One region of the Arthrobacter sp. NPDC056727 genome, then DNA from elsewhere that is predicted to be linked to it. Evidence: riboswitches for the same ligand, from Rfam matches in the RefSeq annotation. Region 1 holds a riboswitch; the other holds the start of a gene.
What was found. Region 1 has a riboswitch for glycine ahead of gcvP (aminomethyl-transferring glycine dehydrogenase). Riboswitches for the same ligand answer to the same signal wherever they lie in the genome.
Positions count from the first base shown of each region.

Region 2: it holds a riboswitch for glycine, as region 1 does, so the genes downstream of both, gcvP (aminomethyl-transferring glycine dehydrogenase) here and gcvP (aminomethyl-transferring glycine dehydrogenase) in region 1, are expected to answer to the same signal.

Region 1 covers NZ_JBHTZA010000002.1:10,033-19,298, forward strand. Annotated here, with positions in the region: gene ACFRAH_RS01855 (agmatine/peptidylarginine deiminase) at 1-502, opposite strand, end outside; gene ACFRAH_RS01860 (nitrilase-related carbon-nitrogen hydrolase) at 514-1,563, opposite strand; gene ACFRAH_RS01865 (Dps family protein) at 1,809-2,288, shown strand; gene ACFRAH_RS01870 (MFS transporter) at 2,369-3,925, opposite strand; gene ACFRAH_RS01875 (TetR/AcrR family transcriptional regulator) at 3,993-4,532, shown strand; glycine riboswitch at 4,774-4,872, shown strand; gene gcvP (aminomethyl-transferring glycine dehydrogenase) at 5,062-7,920, shown strand; gene gcvT (glycine cleavage system aminomethyltransferase GcvT) at 7,993-9,153, shown strand.
Region 2 covers NZ_JBHTZA010000034.1:2,128-11,393, reverse strand. Annotated here, with positions in the region: gene lipA (lipoyl synthase) at 1-519, opposite strand, end outside; gene ACFRAH_RS22415 (L-serine ammonia-lyase) at 542-1,954, opposite strand; gene gcvH (glycine cleavage system protein GcvH) at 2,031-2,414, opposite strand; gene gcvT (glycine cleavage system aminomethyltransferase GcvT) at 2,449-3,582, opposite strand; gene gcvP (aminomethyl-transferring glycine dehydrogenase) at 3,592-6,465, opposite strand; glycine riboswitch at 6,615-6,715, opposite strand; glycine riboswitch at 6,933-7,029, shown strand; gene cycA (D-serine/D-alanine/glycine transporter) at 7,178-8,668, shown strand; gene purU (formyltetrahydrofolate deformylase) at 8,665-9,266, shown strand, end outside.

The sequences.
Region 1 (9,266 bases):
GTCCGGGATTGCGGCCCGGGTCCAGCTGCACCGTTTCGGTGACCAGCACCGTGCCCTCGCCGTCCACCTGGATGCCGCCGCCCTCGTTGACCAGCTCGGACACGCGGTGCCGCGCGCCCGAGCGGCCGGCCACCTCCGCGGCAACCAGCGAGTCCTTGTCCCAGCTGGCCCAGTCCTGCGCGCCCCAGCCGTTGAAGACCCAGTCCACTGCGCCCAGGGTGCCGTTGCCGTCCAGGACAAACGTCGGGCCGATGTCGCGCATCCAGGCGTCGTTGAGTTCCGCCGTCAGCACCTCGACAGCAGGTGACAGATAGCGGGCGGCGGTTTCGACGTCGGACGGGTCCACCACTACGGTGACCGGTTCAAACTCGACGGCGGCGTTCGCGACGGCGGCCCAGACGGACCGGGCGGCGTGCGCCTCCTCGGCGGTGTCCCCGAGGGTGTAGCCCCCGGTGGGGAAGGCCATCCAGAGCCGCTCCTGGCGTGCCGTCTCCGCCGGCATCCGCCACGTGCTCACGCGTGCACCCCGGTGGTCAGGGAGCGGCTGGGGAACGCGTCGGGTGACCCGAACGGCTCCCCGGCGCGGACCGGCTCGGTGAGCCGGGCGTAGGTGTCCGGGCGGCGGGTGGCCAGGAACGGGAAGAGCGTCAGCCAGTCCTTGCGCTGGTCCAGGTCGAGGTCGGCCACGAGGACCGCCGACTCGTTCCGGGGCGCCTGGACCAGAATGCGGCCGTAGGGATCCGAAATGAAGGACGAGCCGTAGAAGTTCAGGCTGCCCTCCTGGCCCCAGCGGTTCGGGACCACCATGAACAGGCCGTTGGCGATGCCGTTGCCCACAATGACCTGCTGCCACAGCGGCTGGGTGTCGAAGTCCGGGAACAGCGGTTCGGAACCGATCGCCGTCGGGTACACCAGCAGTTCGGCACCTTCGAGGGAGTACATGCGGGCAAGTTCGGGGAACCACTCGTCCCAGCAGGTGGGCATGCCCAGCCGGGCACCGCCGAGCTCAGCCGGCGCGTGGACCCGGTAGGCGTCCTCTGCTTCGGGACCCTGGCGGAAGAACTTGTCCTCGTAGTATCCGGCGGTCACCGGGATGTGCAGTTTGTGCGTGCGGGCCAGGAGCTCGCCGGACGGGGACACCAGGATGGAGGTATTCAGGCCCAGGCCGTCATCCGATCCGTCCGGGTTGGCGGCGCGCTGGTAGAGCGAGGCATGGACGGTGATGCCGTTCCGGCGGGCGGCCTCGGCAGCGAAGCGGAAGGTGGGACCGGTCAGCAGGTCCTCGGCTTCGTCGGAGGGACGCGGCCGGTGCTGGCCCTGCAGCGCCAGGTCATTCTCCGGGACCTGGTCGGCGGGGTAGCGGGAGAGCGTGAGCTCGGGCAGGAAAACCACCGTGGCACCGAGCCGGGCGGCGCGGTCGATGCTGTCGTTGAGCTCCGCGCGGAGGTCGGCGTCGCTGCTGTGCCAGCGGTGCTGCACGACGCCGACCCTCAGGGCAGGACGTCCGGACGGCGCTGTCCGGGCGAGCGAAGCAGGCGCGTTGAGGCAGGTTATTTCGATCATGATGATGATTTCTCCATTGAGACGACCGTCACTAAATGAATGACGTTCATTTAGTATGCATGCACGGCGCGGTTGTGGCAAGGGTTATTTGAATGCCGATCATTTATGACCCGACCGGCTGGTGTCCCGAAGGTGGGGCCGGGCAAAGTAGTAAGTAAGCTGATCGTGAAATTTGCGGTCCGCAGCTCCCCGTGTCCGGGCGGCTGCGGTAGCGTCGAAACCACTGGACCATTCGAGGAGGATTCATGAAGGCTTCACCGACACTGACCAACAACATGCAGGCCGTCCTGGCGGACCTGATCGAGCTGCACATCCAGGGCAAGCAGGCGCACTGGAACATCGTTGGAACCAACTTCAGGGATCTGCACCTCCAGCTGGACGAGATCGTCGACGCCGCCCGGCTCTTTGCCGACGACATCGCCGAGCGCATGCGGGCCCTGCATGCCCTGCCGGACGGGCGCAGCGCCACCGTGGCGAAGGCCACCAACCTTCCCGCATTCCCGGAGGGCCTCATCAACACCAAGGATGCGATCGACCGCATTGTGGCGGCGCTGGAGGCGGCCGTCGGCACCATGCGCAAAGTCCATGACGAGGTGGATGAGGAAGATCCCACCACTGCGGACCTGCTGCACACCTTTATTGAAAAGCTTGAGCAGTTCGCGTGGATGACCGGTGCCGAGAACATGAAGGCGTCGGCCAGCGTCACCCAGCCTGACACCAAGTAGCCGGCCGGCGGGATCACCCGCGCCGGTTGCAGCGGTCAGCCCCGGAGGGATTCCTCCGGGGCTGACCGCTTTTGTGCGGGCTACCTTGCGCGCGGGATGCGGCGGAGTACGACGGCGGCAAGCACCGACGCTCCGGCCATCAGTCCCAGCGCAATCGCCGCGGTGATGTGGACTCCGGAATCAAAGGCGGCGCCGGCGGCAGCCGTTAGTGCCTCTGCCAGCGGTGCCGGCAGCGTTCCGGCGAGCTCCACCGCGCCGGCCAGGGTTTCCGTGGCCTGCTCCGCCGACGCTGCCGGGACCGTCTGCGCAACGGCCTCCGGCAGGGCGAGCTGCTGCTGGTAGGACGCGGTCAGGATCGACCCCAGGACTGCCGTGCCGAGCAGTGAGCCCACTTCGTAACCGGTTTCGGAGATCGCGGCGGCGGCCCCGGATTTTTCCGCCGGCACCGCTCCCAGGATCAGGTCGTTCGAGATGGTCTCGGCGGATCCCACGCCCAGGGCCAGCACGAGGAGGGCGGCAAGCAGCGCGGCAGGGCCGCCGTCGTGATTCCCGAACGTGACGAGGCCGTAGCCGGTGGCGCTCAGCGCCAGTCCCGCCGCCACCACAAAGCCCGGCCGCACCTTCCGGACCAGCGGAACCACCAGCAGCCCGGCCACCACCATGGCCGTCAGTGCCGGCACCATGGCGGTGCCGGACTCCGACGGGGACATGCCTTCGAGCAGCTGCAGGTGCTGTGCCAGGAACAGGATGAAGCCGTTGTAGGAGAACAGTGACAGGATGTTTGCAGTGATCGCCGTGCTGAACACGCGGTTCCCGAAAAGGGTCATGTCCAGCAGCGGGGATGCCAGGGTGTGCTGGCGGCGGACGAAGAGAAAGCCCATGGCCAGGCCGAACGCTATCACGCCGAACGAGGCCAGGCCGGGGCCGTGCGTCGCCAGTTCCTTGATGCCGTATACCATCGGCACCATTGTCAGCATCGACAGCGCAACGCTGGCCGGATCCACCCGTCCCGGCTTCGGATCCCTGGATTCCGGAATGAGGAAGCGGCCCAGGAACAGCGGCGGCAGCATGATGGGCACTGCCACGAGCAGGACGGCGCCCCACCAGAAATGCTCCACCAGCCAGCCGCCAAAGATCGGCCCCAGTGCTGCGCCGCCGGAGAAACCGGCGGCCCAGATGGCCACGGCCAGCCTCCGCCTGCCCGGCTCCTGGAAGATGTTGCGGATCAGGGACAGCGTGGATGGCATGAGCATGGCGCCAAAGAATCCGAGGGCGGCGCGGCCTGCAATGAGCCATTCGGCGTTCGGCGCGAAAGCGGAGGCCGCGGAGACCGCCGCAAAGCCCGAGATGCCGATCAGGAGCAGCCGGCGGCGCCCGATCCTGTCGCCGAGGCTGCCCATGGCCACCAGGAGTCCGGCGAGGACAAGTGCGTAGGCATCCACCACCCACAAAAGCTGCACCCCCGAGGGGTCCAGGCTGCGGGCGATCGCAGGAAGGGCGAACGTCAGCGCCGTGTTGTCCACGGCCACCAGCAGGACCGGGAACATGAGCAGGGCCAGGGCGAACCAGTCGCGGCTCTTGTGTGACGCCCGGCCGGCGTCGGCGGGCTTCGGGGTGGCGACGGAGTGGATGGTCATGAAATAACTGTACCGTCTAGACGGTACAGTTATAAACCTGCCGACGGAACGGGGCATGATGGAGGCCATGCCCAGAAAACCGGTCGCCCGCGGCGCAGTCCTCGATGCCTTCGAATCCCTGCTGATCGAGGTGGGGGAGCGGGCCGCCACCCTGGACGCCGTGGCCGCGCGCGCCGGCGTCTCCAAGGGCGGGCTCCTGTACCACTTTCCAAACAAGGAAGCGCTGATCGGCGTCCTTCTGGACCGGCTGGACGAATTCGCGGAGGCCGACGCCCGGGCCATGGCTAAGGCTCCCGAGGGTGCTGCGGCCTACTTCATCAAGTCGTCGGTCTGGGCGGACACGCCACTGGACCGCGCCATCGTCGCCGCCACAAGGCTCGCCGAGGTGGCGCATGAGGGGACCCGGCGCCGGTTTGCCCACATCCAGCAGCGGTGGCTCGACGAGATCGCCCGCGATGTGGGACCGGGCCTGGCCAAGGCCGTTTTGTACATGGGTGACGGGCTCTACTTCAACGCCATGCTGTCCATCGGCCCGGCAGCGACGCCGTCCGAGACCGCGGCCGACGTCGAGAGCCTCCTTGCCGCCCTTGACCGGCTGCGGGGGTAGGCCTCCCGAGTGGGCGCGGGCCGGAGCGGGGCCCGCCGCCCGCCGTCGAAATCGCCGGAAAGCATCCCAGTCGCCGGAACGTTCCGGCGACTGGGAAGTGTTCCGGCGATCTCGATCGAGGCCTGCCGTGGCGGCCGGCCGCGGGGCGCGTCAGCCCTGTGCCGACACAGTTTGCAGACGCGAACCCGGCGTAGGACAATAGCCTCTGTGACAGCTGTCACCGCTCAATTTAATATGCCTTTGATCTGCGGCGGGAGAGTCCTGCAAGTAGGTACAAGCAGGCGCCGTAGGAGCAAAACCTCCCCAGGAATCTCTCAGGCCCACGTACCGCCGCGGCAAGGCAACTCTGGAGAGCAGCAGGCTGCCCGCTTGGAGTGTCCCGCCTCGGCGCGGACGGTTCAGGGCGTGCTGTGCTCACCGACGGTGCAAGCGAGGCTGTGCGAAGGCGCGGCTACGCGGAAACTCTCAGGTCCAATACAGAGCGGGGAGGAACCCGAATCAATGTGGCGTACCCTGCGCCGCCTTAGTTATGGAGTTCCTTTTGACCGTTAGTTCAGCCTCCTCGTCCTTCGTCGACCGGCATATTGGCGCCCGCCGCCAGGCCGACGTCGAAGCAATGCTCAAGGCCGTCGGCTACGACACCGTCGACGCGCTGGTTGATACGGCAGTGCCCAACGACATCCGGCAGGACTCCGCGCTGGAGCTCGCCCCGGCGCTGAGCGAAGTTGAGGTGCTCGCCGAACTCCGAAAGCTGGCGGCCAAGAACAAGACCGCGGTCCAGATGATCGGCCAGGGCTACTACGACACCGTGACGCCGCCGGTGATCCGCCGCAACATCCTCGAGGCCCCCGCCTGGTACACGGCCTATACGCCGTACCAGCCGGAAATCTCCCAGGGCCGGCTCGAGGCGCTGCTGAACTTCCAGACCATGGTCCAGGACCTGGTGGGCCTGCCCATCGCCAACGCTTCCCTGCTGGACGAAGCAACGGCCGTGGCCGAGGCTGTGCTGCTGATGCGCCGGGCGAACAAGAACAAGGATGCCAAGGACGGCAAGACCGTCCTGGACGCCGACTGCCTTCCGCAGACCATTGCGATCGTCAGGGGGCGCGCCGAGGCCCTCGGCTTCGAGGTGGAAGTGGCTGACCTTTCCCAGGGGCTTCCCGACGGCGACATCAACGGCGTCGTGCTCCAGCAGCCCGGCGTTTCCGGCCGGGTCTTCGATCACTCCGGCGTGATCGCCGCCGCCAAGGAGCGCGGTGCGCTGGTGACGGTTGCCGCCGACCTGCTGGCCCTGACCCTGATCACGCCTCCGGGCGAGCAGGGTGCCGACATCGCCGTCGGCTCCGCCCAGCGATTGGGCGTTCCGTTGTTCTTCGGCGGTCCGCACGCGGCCTACATGGCCGTGCAGAAGGGGCTTGAACGCTCCCTGCCCGGCCGCCTCGTGGGCGTCTCCAAGGACAACGCCGGTGTTCCGGCGTACCGCCTGGCGCTGCAGACGCGCGAGCAGCACATCCGCCGCGAGAAGGCCACGTCCAACATCTGCACGGCGCAGGCACTGCTGGCCATCGTCGCCTCGATGTACGCCGTCTACCACGGGCCGGAGGGCCTGAAGGCGATCGCTGAAACCGCCCACGGCCACGCCAGGGTTCTCGCCGCGTCGCTTGCCGCTGCCGGGCTGGAAGTCCTGCACACCAGCTTCTTCGACACCGTGACGGTTTCCGTCCCGGGCAAGGCCGCCGGCATCATCGCCGCGGCCGAGCAGAAGGGCATCAACCTGCGCAGCATCGATGCCGACACCGTTGGCATCTCCGCGGATGAAACCACGACGCCGGCCGTCGTCGCCGGGGTCCTGGCCGTCTTTGGCGCCACCGCAGTGGAGGCGGCTGACGGTTTCGCCCTGGAGGCCGCCGTCGAGCGCTCCTCGGCGTACCTGCAGCACCCGGTCTTCAACACGCACCGCTCCGAAACCCAGCTGCTGCGCTACATCCGGAAGCTCTCCGACCGTGACCTGGCGCTGGACCGGACCATGATCCCGCTGGGCTCGTGCACCATGAAGCTGAACGCCACCGCAGAGATGGAGGCCATCTCCTGGCCGGAGTTCACCTCGATCCACCCGTTCGCCCCGGATTCCCAGACCGAGGGCTGGCGCGAACTGATTGCCGACCTTGAGGCGCAGCTGACCGAGATCACCGGCTACGACCAGGTGTCCATCCAGCCCAACGCCGGCTCGCAGGGTGAGCTCGCCGGACTGCTGGCGATCCGCGGCTACCACCTCTCCCGCGGTGACGACCAGCGCAACATCTGCCTGATCCCGGCCTCCGCGCACGGCACCAACGCCGCGTCTGCAGTGCTGGCCGGCATGAAGGTGGTGGTGGTGGCCACCGCCGCAGACGGCACGATCGACCACACGGACCTGTACGCCAAGATCGAGGCCAACAAGGATGCGCTCTCGTGCATCATGATCACCTACCCGTCCACCCACGGGGTGTACGACGGCGATGTCCGCGAGGTCTGCGACGCTGTCCACGCGGCCGGCGGCCAGGTCTACGTTGACGGTGCGAACCTCAACGCGCTGGTGGGGCTGGCGCAGCCGGGCAAGTTCGGCGGCGATGTCTCGCACCTGAACCTGCATAAGACCTTCTGCATCCCGCACGGCGGCGGCGGACCCGGCGTCGGCCCCGTCGCGGCCAAGGCGCACCTTGCCCCGTTCATGCCAGGCGACGCGACCACCTGGACCGAAGGCAACGACGTTCCGATCTCCGCCTCGCGCTATGGCTCCGCCGGCGTTCTGCCCATCTCCTGGGCGTACGTGAAGCTGATGGGCGGGGCCGGCCTGACCGAAGCCACCAAGTCCGCGCTCCTCGCCGCCAACTACGTTGCAGCCAGCCTGAACGACTTCTTCCCCGTCCTCTACACCGGCGAAGGCGGTCTCGTGGCACACGAGTGCATCCTGGACCTGCGAGAACTCACCGCGAAGACAGGGGTCACCGCCGAGGACGTGGCCAAGCGCCTCATCGACTACGGCTTCCACGCGCCCACGCTCGCGTTCCCGGTGGCCGGCACCCTGATGGTGGAGCCCACCGAGTCCGAGGACCTGGGCGAGATCGACCGGTTCATCAAGGCCATGATCGCCATCCGCGGCGAGATCGACCAGGTGGCCAACGGCGACTTCACGGTGGAGAACAGCCCGCTGCGCAACGCACCGCACACCGCGGCCGCTGCGATCAGCTCCGACTGGGACCGCGCCTACCCGCGCGAACAGGCCGTCTTCCCCGGGCACACCCACAAGCAGGACAAGTACTTCCCGCCCGTGGGCCGCATTGACGGCGCCGCGGGTGACCGCAACCTGGTCTGCTCCTGCCCTCCGATCGAAGCGTTCGAGAACTAGATTTGTCCGGTGGTTGGGCAGGCCGAAGCCGGACTTCGGCCTGCCCAACCAGCACCCCCAAAGGATTCCTCAATGACTGAGAACTACACCGCCCTCTTCGAGGAGCACAAGAAGCTGGGCGCCTCCTTCACCGACTTCGGCGGCTGGCAGATGCCGCTCAAGTACGGCTCCGAACTGGCCGAGCACCACGCCGTCCGTAACTCGGCCGGCATCTTCGACCTCTCGCACATGGGAGAAGTCTGGGTGACCGGCCCTGATGCGGCCGCGTTCCTCGACTACGCCCTGGCCGGCAAGATCTCCGCCATGGCCGTCGGCAAGGCCAAGTACTCGCTGATCTGCAACGAGGACGGCGGCATCATCGACGACCTCATCGTGTACCGCCGCCCGTCTGCGGCTGGGGGCGCAGAAAACAGCACCGACAGGTTCCTGGTGGTCCCGAACGCCGGCAACGCCAAGGTGGTGTCCGCGGCCCTCGCGGACAGGGCCGCAAACTTTGATGTCACCGTGGAGGACGCTTCCGCCGAGACGTCGCTGATCGCCGTGCAGGGTCCCAAGGCCGAGGAGATCCTCCTGCGCCTCGTCCCGGCAGCCCAGCACGGGCTTGTGACCGGGCTGAAGTACTACGCCGCCGTCGAGGTTCCCTTCCTGGTGGGCGGCGCCAGCCGGAACCTGCTGCTGGCACGCACCGGTTACACCGGTGAGGACGGCTTCGAGATCTTCGTGGAGAACGACGGCGCCTCCGGACTCTGGCAGGCCATCGTCGCCATTGCGGACGAGGGGGAGTTGACGCCGTCCGGACTCGCCTCCCGTGATTCGCTCCGCCTCGAGGCAGGGATGCCCCTGTACGGCAACGAGCTGTCCCTCGAGGGCGACCCGTTCGCCGCCGGCCTGGGCCCCGTCGTCGCGCTGTCCAAGGAAGGCGACTTCGTGGGCAAAGCCGCGCTGGCCGCCAAGAAGGAAGCGGGAGCCGGCTCCACCACGGGCCGCAAGCTCGTGGGCCTCAAGGGCCTGGGCCGCCGCGCCGGCCGCGGGCACTATCCGGTGCTCAAGGACGGCAACGTGGTCGGCGAAGTCACCTCCGGCCAGCCCAGCCCGACCCTTGGCTACCCGGTCGCCATGGCCTACGTCGACGTCGCCTACGCCGAACCCGGCACGGCACTGGACATCGACCTGCGGGGCAAGGCGGAGCCGTTCGAAGTCGTCGCACTGCCTTTCTACAAGCGCTCCAAGTAGCCCAACCAGTCCTGCCCCCTAGTGCCGTTCCCGGCACCGGCTCCGTCGGGGCTGACATCCTCCGCGTGCTCGGTCGCGTAGACGCCCGCTGAGCGGACGTGACGCTCCCTTAT
Region 2 (9,266 bases), on a different contig from region 1:
TTTGGAGTCGCAGATCGCGGCGATGTGCTCGGGGTTGCCGGAGAAGTCCGGGATGAGCAGTTCGACGCCGGTGCCGGGGTTGAGTTCGTGGATCTTGCGGACGGTTTCGGCGTAGAGCCAGACGCCTTCGTCTTCGAGGTCGTCGCGGGCGACGCCGGTGACGGTGGCGTAGCGCAGTTGCATCGACTGGACGGAGCGGGCCACCTTGGTGGGTTCGAACCGGTCGACGGGGGAGGGTTTGCCGGTGTCGATCTGGCAGAAGTCGCAGCGGCGGGTGCATTGGGAGCCGCCGATGAGGAAGGTGGCTTCCTTGTCTTCCCAGCATTCGAAGATGTTGGGGCAGCCGGCCTCTTCGCAGACGGTGTGCAGGCCTTCTTTTTTGACCAGGTTCTTCAGTCCCACGAATTCCGGGCCCATCTGGACCTTGGCCTTGATCCAGTCCGGTTTGCGTTCCACCGGGGTGGCCGCGTTGCGCTGCTCGATCCGCAGCATTTTCCGGCCTTCTGGTGCCAGTGTCATTGTTCTCTTTCCGTAGTACTTATCAGCAGGCCACGACGTTGACGGCGAGGCCGCCCATCGCGGTTTCCTTGTATTTCGAGCTCATGTCCTTGCCGGTCTCGCGCATGGTCACGATGACCTCGTCGAGTGAGACCCGGTGCGAGCCGTTGCCCCACAACGCCATCTTGGCGGCGTTGATGGCCTTCGCGGCAGCGATCGCGTTCCGCTCGATGCACGGGACCTGCACCAGCCCGCCGATCGGGTCACAGGTCAGCCCGAGGTTGTGCTCCATCGCGATTTCCGCGGCGTTCTCCACCTGCGCCGGCGAGCCGCCCATGACCTCCGCAAGCCCGGCAGCGGCCATCGACGACGCTGAACCCACCTCGCCCTGGCAGCCCACCTCCGCCCCGGAGATCGACGCCTGCTCCTTGTACAGCACCCCGACGGCGCCGGCGGCGAGCAGGAAACGGACCACCACGTCGTCGCGGTCCTCCTGCGTCGCGTTCTCCATGCCGGGCGCGAAATGCAGCGCGTAGTACAGCACGGCGGGGATGATCCCGGCGGCGCCGTTGGTCGGGGCGGTCACCACACGCCCGCCCGAGGCGTTCTCCTCGTTGACCGCCAGGGCGATCAGGTTCACCCACTCCTGCCAGTACTTCGGGTCCCGGTGGTTCCCTCCGTGGTCACGGCCTTCCTTCAGGAGGCGTTCGTGCCAGTCAGGAGCACGACGGCGGACCTTCAGCCCGCCGGGCAGCAGCCCCTCCCGCTTCAGGCTGGTATCCACGCAGCCCTCCATCACCGAATAGATGTGCAGCAGGCCCTCGCGGATCTCCGCCTCGGAGCGGGACGCGCACTCGTTGACCAGCATGATGTCCGCGATCGACAGGCCCTGGGCATGGCAGTGCTCCAGCAACTCGGCAGCGGTCCGGAACGGCAGCGGCAGTTCCTTCTTCGACGCCTCCAGCTCCTGCTGCGCCGCCTCCTCCTCGCCCTCCCGGACAATGAACCCGCCGCCGACGGAGAAGAACGTCGCCTGGTGAAGCACGTTCCCTCCGTCGTCGAACACCGTGAACGTCATGCCATTGGTGTGCCGCGGCAGCACAGTCAGCGGCCGCAGCACCATGTCCTCCACCCCATACGGCAACGGCACCGAACCGGCCAGCTGCAGGGTCCCGGTCTCCGCGATCGACGCCAGCCGCTCCTCGACCTCATCGGGCAGGATCAGCTCCGGGTGGTACCCCTCCAGGCCCAGCAGAACCGCCGTCATGGTGCCATGCCCGTGCCCGGTGGCAGCGAGCGAACCGTACAGGTCCACCCGCAGCGACGCCACCTCCGCCAGCGCCCCCGAGGCCTTCAGCTCTTCCGCGAACACGGCGGCAGCCCGCATCGGGCCAACGGTGTGCGAACTTGAGGGGCCAATTCCAATGGAAAACAGGTCGAAGACGCCAACAGCCATGGTCGGTTCCTAACTGGATAGTTGTGATCGGTTCGGGCTGGGGAGGTTAAGTTTCCGGGAGGGGAGGAGCGGGAAGCTACAGTTCGCCGCCGTTTGCTGCCGCGTATTCCTCGGCCGACATCAGCGGGCCCTCGTCCGTGACGGCTACCTTGAACAGCCAGCCGGCGCCGTAGGGGTCGCTGTTGATGAGCGCCGGGTCCGCGACGACGCCGTCGTTGACTTCGGTGACCTCGCCCGTGACCGGGGCGTAGAGGTCCGAGACGGACTTGGTGGACTCCACCTCGCCGCAGGTTTCGCCTGCCGTGACGGTGGCGCCCACCTCGGGCAGGTCCACGTACACGATATCGCCCAGGGCGTCGGCAGCCACGGCGGAGATCCCGATCCCCACGGGCCCGGACCCGTCAACGGCAACCCATTCGTGCTCGGCGGAGTACTTCAGTTCAGCAACAACCTTGCTCATTTCAATTCCTTTGTCTTTAGAAGTTCGTGGATGGTTACTTTTGGCGCTTGTAGAACGGCAGGGCGACGACTTCGAACCGCTCGGGCTTGCCGCGCAGGTCGACGTCCAGGACCGTGCCGACTTCGGAATGCTCGACGTCGACATAGGCCATGGCGACCGGGTAACCGAGGGTGGGGGAAGGCTGTCCGGAGGTGACCTCGCCGATCAGGGTGCCGTCCTTGAGGACCGGGTAGTGGCCGCGGGCGGCGCGCCGGCCGGTGCCCTTCAGGCCCACAAGTTTCTGGCCAATGGTGGAACCGACGCCTGCTGCCTTGAGGTCGGCCAGCGCCTGCTTGCCCACGAAGTCGCTCTCCTTGGCCAGCGAAACCACCGGACCGAGTCCCGCCGAGTAGGCGTTGACGCGGCGCGAGAGTTCGTTGCCGTAGAGCGGCATGCCGGCTTCCAGGCGCAGCGAGTCGCGTGCGGCGAGTCCGGCCGGGATCAGGTTGTGCCCTTCGCCGGCCTCGAGCAGGGACTCCCAGAGGCCGGGCGCATCGTCGTTGGGCACGTAGATTTCGAAGCCGTCTTCTCCGGTATAGCCCGTGCGGGCCAGCAGCAGGGTCTGGATGGCGCCGCTGACGGCAATCCCCACCTCAACAGCCGCGTAGTACTTCAGCTCCGTCACCAGGGAGTGCTGCTCGGCCGGGACCAGCTGCAGAAGGATGGCCTCCGCGTTGGGCCCCTGCACCGCGATCAGCGAAATTTCCGACGAGACGTCCTCGACGGCGACGTCGAAGTTCGCCGCGCGCTCGGCGAGGGCAGCGGCCACCTTGCTTGCATTGCCCGCGTTGGGCACCACGAGGTACTTTTCCTCCCCGCGGCGGTAAGAGATCAGGTCATCGATGATGCCGCCGTCGGCGTCGCAGATCAGTGAATACTTGGCCTTACCGACGGCGATGGCGGACAGCTTGCCGGCCAGGGCATAGTCCAGGAAGGCCGCGGCGTCAGGGCCGGTGACCCAGACTTCGCCCATGTGGGAAAGGTCGAACAGGCCGGCGGCGTTGCGCACGGCATGGTGTTCGGCGAGTTCGGATTCGTATTTGAGGGGCATCTGCCAGCCGCCGAAGTCGGTGAAGGAAGCGCCGGCTTTCTTGTGCTGGTCGTAAAGGGCGGTGTAATTCTCGGTCATGGGAGGTCCTTAGTTCTCGAAGTCTGCTGTGTTGTCCTCGAACGCTTCGAGGGGCGGGCAGGAGCAGACCAGGTTGCGGTCGCCGGCTGCGCCGTCGATGCGGCCCACCGGCGGGAAGTACTTGTCCTGCCGGAGCGAGGACACCGGGAAGGCGGCCTGCTCGCGCGGGTACGAACGCTTCCAGTCGGAACTGACGACGGCGGCTGCCGTGTGGGGTGCGTTGCGCAGCGGCGAGTTTTCCAGGCTGAAGTCGCCGTTGGCCACCTGCTCGATCTCGGCGTGGATGGTGATCATCGCGTCGATGAACCGGTCGATCTCGGCCAGGTCCTCGGACTCGGTGGGCTCCACCATCAGGGTGCCGGCCACCGGGAACGCGAGCGTGGGCGCGTGGAAGCCGAAGTCGATGAGGCGCTTGGCCACATCCTCGGCGGTGACCCCGGTCTTGGCCGTGAGGCCGCGCAGGTCCAGGATGCACTCGTGCGCCACCAGCCCGCTGTCCCCGGTGTAGAGGACCGGGAAGAACTCGTCCAGCCGCGCCGCGACATAGTTCGCCGCGAGGAGTGCCGACCTGGTGGCCTCGGTCAGGCCCTGGCCGCCCATGAGCTTCACGTACGCCCAGGAGATGGGCAACACGCCGGCCGAACCGAACCGCGACGCGCTGATCGCAACGCCGTGCCCCTCTCCTGCGTTTTCGGAAGAAGCGTTGTTGGCGTCACCCGGCATGAACGGGGCAAGGTGCGCCTTCGCGGCGACGGGGCCGACGCCGGGACCGCCGCCGCCGTGCGGGATGCAGAAGGTCTTGTGCAGGTTCAGGTGCGAGACATCGCCGCCGAACTTGCCCGGCTGCGCCAACCCGACCAGCGCGTTGAGGTTCGCACCGTCCACGTAGACCTGGCCGCCGGCCGCGTGGACAGCGTCGCAGACCTCGCGGACATCGCCGTCGTACACCCCGTGCGTGGACGGGTAGGTGATCATGATGCACGAGAGCGCATCCTTGTTGGCCTCGATCCTGGCGTACAGGTCCGTGTGGTCGATGGTGCCGTCGGCGGCGGTGGCCACCACCACCACCTTCATGCCGGCCAGCACGGCCGAGGCCGCGTTGGTGCCGTGCGCCGAGGCGGGGATGAGGCAGATGTTGCGCTGCCCTTCGCCCCGGGAGAGGTGGTAGCCGCGGATCGCCAGCAGGCCGGCGAGCTCGCCCTGGGACCCGGCGTTGGGCTGGATGGACACCTGGTCGTAACCGGTGATTTCGGCGAGGTCGGCTTCCAAACCGCCGATGAGTTCGCGCCAGCCCTCGGTCTGGGAATCCGGGGCGAACGGGTGGATCGAGGCGAACTCCGGCCAGGAGATGGCCTCCATCTCTGCGGTGGCGTTCAGCTTCATGGTGCAGGAGCCCAGCGGGATCATCGTGCGGTCCAGCGCCAGGTCCCGGTCGGACAGCCTGCGGATGTAGCGCAGCAGCTGGGTTTCGGAGCGGTGCGTGTTGAACACCGGGTGCTGCAGGTAGTCCGAGGTGCGCAGCACAGCCTCGGGCAGCTCAAGGCCCGCCGCGTCCCCTACCGGACCGGCGCCGAAGGCGACGGCAACAGCGGAAAGCGTTGCCGCCGTCGTCGTCTCATCGATGGAGACGCCCACGGTGTCCGCGTCGATGAAGCGGAGGTTGATGCCGCGCGCCTCCGCGGCGGTGATGACCTTGGCGGCCTTGCCCGGGACGCGGACGGTGAGGGTGTCGAAGAAGGACTCGGCGGCCAGTTCGCGGCCAGCCTTTTTCAAAGCGGTTGCCAGGACGCGGGCGTTGTTGTGCACGGTCTCGGCGATGGCCTTCAGGCCGTCGGGGCCGTGGTAGACGGCGTAGAAGGACGACACGATGGCCAGCAGTGCCTGCGCGGTGCAGATGTTGGAGGTGGCCTTTTCGCGGCGGATGTGCTGCTCGCGGGTCTGCAGGGCCAGCCGGTAGGCGGGGGCGCCGGCATTGTCCTTGGAGACACCGACGATGCGGCCGGGAAGGGTGCGCTCCATGCCGGTGCGGACGGCGATGTAGGCGGCGTGCGGTCCGCCGAAGAACAGCGGCACGCCGAAGCGCTGGGCGGTTCCGACGGCGATGTCGGCGCCCTGTTCGCCCGGGGGAGTGATGAGGGTCAGGGCCAGCAGGTCGGCGGCAACCGTCACCAGGGCGCCGCGCTCCTTGGCGGCGGCGATCACCTCGGAATGGTCGAAGACCCGGCCCGAAACGCCGGGCTGCTGGAGCACGACGCCGTTGATGTCGCCGTCGGGAAGCCCCTGGGAAAGGTCTGCGACCTCCACCTCGAAGCCGAGTGCTTCAGCACGGCCCTTGACGACGGCGATGGTCTGGGGGAGGCAGTCGGCGTCCAGGACGGTCTTGCCGTCGTTCCTCTTGTTGGCGCGGCGCATGAGCAGGACGGCCTCGGCCACGGCGGTGGCTTCGTCCAGCAGGGAAGCGTTGGCGATGGGCAGTGCGGTGAGGTCCTGGACCATGGTCTGGAAGTTCAGCAGCGCCTCGAGCCGGCCCTGGGAGATTTCCGGCTGGTACGGCGTGTAGGCCGTGTACCAGGCGGGGGCTTCGAGGATGTTGCGGCGGATCACCGGCGGCGTCACGGTGTCGTAGTAGCCCTGGCCGATCATCTGCACGGCGGTCTTGTTCTTGGCGGCAAGCCGGCGAAGCTCGGCCAGGACCTCAACTTCGCTCAGCGCAGCGGTGAGCCGCAGGGCGTTTTCCTGGCGGATGGATGCCGGAACGGCAGCATCAACCAGGCCATCGACCGTGTCATAGCCGACGTTTTTGAGCATGGTGTCGATATCGGCCTGGCGCCGGGCGCCGATATGCCGGTCCGCAAACGTTGACGGAAGAGATTGAATCGTCATGAGGAACTCCAGGTCTGGCCGGCCACGGATGGCACGGCATGGGTTGGGTTCCTCCCCGCTCTGTATTGGACCTGAGAGATTCCGCAGACGTGGATGTCCGCTTGCACCGTCGGTGAGCCAAACAATGCCTGGCTGCTTTCCAGAGTTGCCTCGCCGCGGCGGTACTGGGGCCTGAGAGATTCCTGGGGAGGATTTGCTCCTACGGCGCCTGCCCGATGGATGACTGGGAGGACTCTCCCGCCACGGTTCGAAAGGCTATGAAAATGTGGGTGATTCGGCTCACAATGTACAGCACTGTGCGGCGAATGCCAAAACGCGCTGCGGCAGATCCCGCCGGGGGCCGGGTTTGACAATTCTTCGTGACCAAGACCACACTGAGTCCGGTGGCTAGCGGGGCTGGGCTGACCGGCGCGGGCCGGACTTCCAGCAGGATCGCGGCTCTCGCCGTCCATAATTGAAAATGCTTACGATCTGCGGCGGGAGAGCCCTGCCGGTACATCAGCAGGCGCCGTAGGAGCAAACCCTCCCCAGGAAACTCTCAGGCCCACGTACCGCCGCGGCGAGGCAACTCTGAAAAGCAGCCGGGCGTGCCCGGCTCACCGAAGGTGCAAAGCGGTCAACCATGTCCGCGGAATCTCTCAGGTCCAGTACAGAGCGGGGAGGAACCCTGTCAGTGTGGCCATTTGGTGCCACTTGAACAATGGAGTTCCTTATGACGATTCACCCTCCTGCGTCCCCGGCCAGCGAGGCTCCGCGCCTCGAACGGCAGCTGAGCAACCGCCACATCCAGCTGATCGCTATCGGCGGCGCCATCGGCACCGGCCTGTTCATGGGCTCCGGCAAGACCATTTCCGCGGCCGGGCCGTCCGTGATCTTCGTGTACATGATCATCGGCTTCATGCTCTTCTTCGTTATGCGCGCCATGGGCGAGCTGCTGCTCAGCAACCTCAACTACAAGTCCTTCAGCGATTTCGCCGCTGACCTGCTGGGTCCCTGGGCTGGCTTTTTCACCGGATGGACCTACTGGTTCTGCTGGGTGATCACCGGAATCGCCGACGTCATTGCGATCGCCGGCTACTCCCGCGAGCTCTGGCCCGGGCTGCCCCTCTGGATCCCGGGCCTCGCCACCGTGGCCATCCTGCTGCTGCTGAACCTCACCACCGTCAAGGCCTTCGGTGAAACCGAATTCTGGTTCGCCCTCATCAAGATCGTCGCCATCGCCGCCCTGATCGTCGTGGGCATGTTCATGATCCTCACCGGCTTCCAGAGCGACTCCGGGCAGGCCAGCTTCACCAACCTGTGGAGCCACGGCGGCTTCTTCCCCAACGAATTCATGGGCTTCGTGGCCGGCTTCCAGATCGCCGTGTTCGCCTTCGTCGGCATCGAACTGGTGGGCACCACGGCCGCCGAGGCGAAGAACCCGGAAAAGAACCTGCCCAAGGCCATCAACTCCATTCCGGTGCGCGTGCTGCTCTTCTATGTGGGCGCCCTCATCATCCTGATGTCCGTCACCCCGTGGACCCAGTTCGCAGCCGGCCACAGCCCGTTCATCGCCATGTTCTCGCTGGCCGGACTCGGAGCTGCGGCCACGGTGGTCAACCTCGTGGTGCTGACCTCGGCAATGTCCTCGGCAAACTCCGGCATCTACTCCACCTCGCGCATGGTTTACGGCCTGGCCGAGGAAGGGGACGCGCCCGCCGTCTTCAGCAGCCTGTCCCGCCGCAAGGTGCCCAGCAACGCCCTGTTCCTGTCCTGTGTGCTGCTGCTTTCCGGTGTGGTGCTCATGTACGCCGGACAGGACGTCGGCAAGGCGTTCGACATGGTCACCACCGTCTCCGCCGTTTGCTTCGTCTTCGTCTGGTCGATCATCCTCGCCAGCTACATCGCCTTCCGCCGCCGCCGCCCGCACCTGCACAGCGCCTCAAAGTTCAAGATGCCCGGCGGCATCCCCATGGTCTGGGTAGTCTTCGCGTTCTTCGCCTTTGTGCTGTGGACCCTCACCACGCAGCCCGACACCCTGGCCGCACTTCTGGTCACGCCGGTCTGGTTCATCCTGCTCGGCGCCGCCTGGCTGGTGCTGCGCCGCCGGCCGGCCCACATTGCCCGCTACGAGGCCTTCCAGGACGCACTGCGCGCTGAGGAAAACGCCGCGCGCGGAGGTGCGGACAGCCAGTACCAGGAGAAAGAAAGCGTCCAGCGATGATCGGGACCAAGGAAACGCCGACGGCGGCCGGCCAGGTCCGCGGGCCCGGAACCGGGGAGTTTGTGCTCACCTTCCACTGCCCGGATTCCCTGGGCATCGTCCAGTCGGTAGCGGATTTCCTGCTCAAGCAGGAGTGCTACATCGTCGACCTCAAACAGTTCGGCGATCGGGGCGCGGGGCACTTCTTCATGAGGGTGCACTTCGCCTCGGCGGCCCCCGCGGGTGACTCCGCCGCCGTCGAACAGCCCGCCGTCGAACAGCTCCGGGACAGCTTCGCGCCGCTGGCAGGCGAGTGGAACATGGACTGGCGCCTGGAGCGGCGCGACCGCAAGCAGCGCATCCTGGTGATGGTGTCCAAGTACGATCACTGCCTCAACGACCTGCTGGTCCGCGCCCGCAACGGCGAACTCCCGGTGGAGATTGCAGCGGTGGTGTCCAACCACCCGGACCTGGAGGGGCTTGCAGCCTGGCACGGAGTCCCGTTCCACCACATCCCCGTGACAGCATCTACCAAGCCCGAAGCGGAAGCGGCGCTGCTTGAACTCGTTGACGCGCTTGGCGTGGAACTGGTGGTCCTGGCCCGTTACATGCAGGTTCT